DNA from 2 places in the Halomonas mongoliensis genome. Region 1 is predicted to be linked to the other one. Evidence: predicted binding sites of a transcription regulator. Region 1 holds the regulator's gene; the other holds the start of a gene.

The links. The regulator FNR, encoded in region 1, switches genes on or off when oxygen is low (the NO sensors DNR and NnrR bind a similar motif). The targets are predictions, from matches to a motif close to TTGATNTANATCAA.
Region 2: ACRYRV_RS15665 (cytochrome-c peroxidase) is a predicted target of FNR. The motif match lies at 821-834, and genes of this name have one in related genera.

Annotation. Positions count from the first base shown of each region.
Region 1 covers NZ_CP199288.1:1,107,235-1,109,431, forward strand. Annotated here, with positions in the region: gene hemN (oxygen-independent coproporphyrinogen III oxidase) at 1-535, shown strand, start outside; gene fnr (fumarate/nitrate reduction transcriptional regulator Fnr) at 632-1,375, shown strand; gene ttcA (tRNA 2-thiocytidine(32) synthetase TtcA) at 1,490-2,197, opposite strand, start outside.
Region 2 covers NZ_CP199288.1:3,344,241-3,346,437, reverse strand. Annotated here, with positions in the region: gene msrP (protein-methionine-sulfoxide reductase catalytic subunit MsrP) at 1-728, opposite strand, end outside; gene ACRYRV_RS15665 (cytochrome-c peroxidase) at 969-1,958, shown strand; gene ACRYRV_RS15660 (adenosine deaminase) at 2,062-2,197, opposite strand, start outside.

The sequences.
Region 1 (2,197 bases):
CGAAGCTCGGGGCCGCCTCCAGGCGGCCGGCTATGTGCATATCGGACTCGGTCACTTTGCCCGCCGCGATGACAGCCTGGCCCTGGCCCTGAGCGAAGGCCGGCTGGCCCGGGACCTGCAGGGCTATACCTCCCACCCGCCAGGCGACCAGCTGGGCCTGGGGGTTGCCGCCATCAGCCGGGTCGGCGCCACCCTGACCCGCAACGCCCGGCAGCTGGAGGAGTACGAGGCCGCCCTGGATGCCAGCCGGCTGCCCGTGGCCGGCGGCCTTCGCCCAGGCCCCGAACAGCGGCTGCGCGCCGCCGCCATGGAGGCGCTGGCCTGCCGCCGGGAGCTGGATCTCACCGCCCTTTCCAGGGAGTATGGCTGCAATGCCGGCGTCCTCCTCGCCGACGATCTGCAGCGTCTGGCCCCCTTCTGCGAGGCGGGGCTCCTCGAGCGCCAGGGCGAGCGGCTGCGCCTGACGCCGGACGGCGCATGGGGGCTGACCCGCCTGCTGGCCGCCTTCGACCCCGGCGCCGACCCGACGCCCTGAGTCGGCCGCCGGGGGCTACCTCCTTGGAGGTGGTTTGCCCCGCCTGCTTTATCCTCCATAATGCCTTCCATGATCACGATCAAGGAGAAGGCGGCCATGCCTGACAGTCTGACCGGACGGCGGCGCTCTGTCCTGCACGAAACTCGCTGCCAGACCTGCAGCCTGAGTTCGCTCTGCCTGCCTCTGGCCCTCGAGGTGCAGGACATGGACCAGTTCGACGCCATCATCCGCCGCCGGGCACCGCTCAAGAAGGGCGAGACCCTGTTCCGTCAGGACAACCCCTTCACCAGCGTCTTTGCGGTGCGCTCCGGCAGCCTCAAGCAGGTGACCACCGAGGGGAGCGGCGAGGACCAGCTCACCAACTTCTACCTGCCCAGCGAGCTGGTTGGGCTCGACGGCATCGACGAGGAGCGCTACCCGGGCACCGCGGTGGCGCTGGAGACCACCACCGTCTGCGAGATCCCCTTCGACCGCCTGGATCAGCTGTCGGAGTCGCTGCCGGAGCTGCGCGGCCAGCTCTACCGCAGCATGAGCAAGGAGCTGCGCGATGACCGCCGCATGATGCGGCTGCTGTCGCGCAAGACCGCCGACCAGCGCCTGGCCAGCTTCTTCACCAGCCTCTCCGACCGCTTCCGGCGGCGCGGCTACTCGCCCTACAGCTTCCGCCTCTCCATGTCCCGGGCCGATATCGGCAACTACCTGGGCCTGGCCGTGGAGACGGTCAGCCGCATCCTGGGCCGCTTCCAGAGCCAGGGCCTGGTGGAGGTCTCGGGCCGCGAGGTGCATATCCTCGACCTCGACTCCCTGATCCAGGTCGCCGAGGAGGAAGGGGCCAAGTAGCCCCGGGCCGCCTGGCCTTAACCCCTCACGCAGAACCCCCCATCGGGCGAGTGCCCGATGGGGGGTTCTGGTTTTCGAGTCATGAGTTCCCGAGCCCTGGCGCCGGCGTCAGGGCTACTCGTTCAGCAGTTCGATGCGGCTGGCCTGCCGCCGCGCCTGCGCCTCCTCGAGCCCGACGAAGTCGAACAGCTCGCGGTCGGCCAGCTGGGACGGTGCCACATTGGTGACCGCCTTGAACATGCTCTCCAGGCGCCCGGGGTGTTTCCTCTCCCACTCGGCCAGCATCTCCTTGACCACCTGGCGCTGCAGGTTGGGCTGGGAGCCGCACAGGTTGCAGGGAATGATCGGGAACTCCATCAGCCGCGCATACTCGGCGATATCCGCCTCACGGCAGTAGGCCAGGGGGCGGATCACGATGTTATTGCCGTCATCGGAGAGCAGCTTGGGCGGCATCGCCTTGAGGCTGCCGCCGAAGAAGAGGTTGAGGAACAGCGTCTCGAGGATATCCTCCCGGTGGTGGCCCAGGGCAATCTTGGTGGCGCCGATCTCCTCGGCGAAACCGTAGAGGGAGCCGCGGCGCAGCCGCGAACAGAGCGCACAGGTGGTCTTGCCCTCCGGGGTCTTCTCCTTGACCACCGAGTAGGTATCGCGCTCCAGGATGTGGTACTCGACGCCGAGCGACTCGAGGTAGTCGGGCAGCACCTGCTCGGGGAAGCCGGGCTGCTTCTGGTCGAGGTTGACCGCCACCAGGGAGAAGTTCACCGGTGCATTGCGCTGCAGGCTGCGCAGGATGGAGAGCATGGCATAGCTGTCCTTGCCGCC
Region 2 (2,197 bases), 1.4 Mb from region 1:
TTGATGCTCTTGAAGCCATACTTCCAGGGCACCACCAGCCGTATCGGGGCGCCGTTCTGATTGGGCATCACCTCGCCATACATCCCCACGGAGAGCAGGGTCAGGGGGTGCATCGCCTCGTCGATGCGCAACCCCTCACGATAGGGCCACTCGATGATGGAACGCCGCTGGCCGCGCAGGTTATCGGGGTCGAGGATCGACTCGAAGACCACATACTTCGCCCGGGAGGTGGGCCCATGGCGCTTGAGCAGGTCGGCCAGGGGAAAGCCGATCCAGGGAATCACCATGGACCAGGCCTCGACGCAGCGCATGCGATAGATGCGCTCCTCCAGTGACTGGCCGGCGAGGATATCCTCCAGGGCAAAGGTGCCGGGCTTCTCCACCTCGCCCTCGATGGTCACCGACCAGGGATCGGTACGCAGCTGATGGGCATAGACCTCGGGGTCGCTCTTGCGGGTACCGAGCTCATAGAAGTTGTTGTAGGTGGTGGCATCGCGAAACGCGGTCAGCGACTCATCGCCGGCCAGCGACTGGCTGGGCAGCTCGCCTGCGAGTCGCTCCTCTAGGCCCCCACGCCAGGCGTGGGCCGCCGGCGAGAGCAGCAGACCCGGGGCCAGGGCGGCCGCCCCCAGGGCGGCACCCGCCTGGATAAAGCGGCGCCGCTGGCGGAACAGCTCGCGAGGGGTGACCTCCGACTCGGGGATGGCGGGGTAACGATAGCGGGTCATGGTCGTTGACCTCCTCCGCAGGATCGAGAAAACGACAGCTTCCCGAAAAAACCGTGAAGCGTCCAGACGGTACGGTGAACCAATGTCAAAACTTGACCTGGCTCAAGGGTGGCCCTTTTCCGACAGTTTTACTAGGTTGATTAGCGACAACCGATGCCTCTAAGGTGGCGGCATAGGGTTAAGGATGGATTAGCCGACCGGCTGACCCGCAGCATCATAATCAAGAGAGAGGGGAACACCATGACCACCAAGCGCCTGCTGGCCTCCGCCATTGCCATGGGCTCCGCGCTCGCCATCGCCGCGCCGGCCATGGCCGACGACGGGCTCGGCAACTACCGCGACCGCTTCGAGCCACTGCCCCACTTCCCGCCGATCCCGGCCCACAACTCCCTGACCCCGGAGAAGGTCGAGCTCGGCAACATGCTCTTCTTCGAGCCGCGCATCTCCTCCAGCGGCGTGATCAGCTGCGCCACCTGCCACAACCCCGCGCTGGGCTGGGCGGACCGTATTCCGCGCGCCACCGGCCACGACGGCCAGATCGGCGAGCGCAACACCCCCACCGTGCTGAACTCCGGCTTCTTGGGCTCCCAGTTCTGGGACGGCCGCGAGCCGGACCTGGAAGGCCAGGCCCTCGGCCCCATCGAGGCCGATGTGGAAATGGCCATGGACCTCGACAGCGCCCTGGAGCGCCTGAACGAGTTCGACCTCTACCAGAAGAAGTTCGCCGAGGCCTTCCCCGGCGACGAGGACCCGATCAACGCCGACAACCTGGCCAAGGCACTCGCCAGCTTCCAGCGCACCCTCAACACGCCGAACTCGCCCTTCGACCGCTACCTGCGCGGCGATATCGACGCCCTGAACCAGCAGGAGAAGGACGGCATGGTGGCCTTCGTGGACACCGGCTGCATCGCCTGCCACCGCGGCCCGGCGCTGACCGACAGCATGTTCCACCGCATCCAGGTGCCGGGCTCCACCGACGTGGGCCGCTTTGAAGTGACCGGTGACGAGGCGGATATGTACCGCTTCCGCACCCCGACCCTGCGCAACGTGGGCGTCACCTACCCCTACATGAACAATGGCGCCACCGAGACCCTGGAGGAGGCCGTTGCCATCATGGGCCAGGAGATGCTGGGTCGTGAGTATGACGATGAGACCATCGCCAACATCACTGCCTTCCTGCACACCCTGACCGGCGAGATGCCCGACTTCGAGGTCCCGGCCCTGCCGTAACCTCGCCAGGGCGGCTCGAGCCTGCCGCCCCTCGTTCTCGCTAACGGCGCCCCCTGACGGGGGCGCCGTTTTCGTGTGCCGTGCCGCCGGACATCGGCAGGGATCAGTAGCAGGCCGCCAGCCGATGACGCAGCTCGGTGCGCCGGGCGTCACTGATGAAGGCCGCTTCGATGGCCGTACCGGCCAGCTGGATGAAGGTGGCCTCGTCCCAGCCGAAGGCACACTGGCACGCCTCGAAG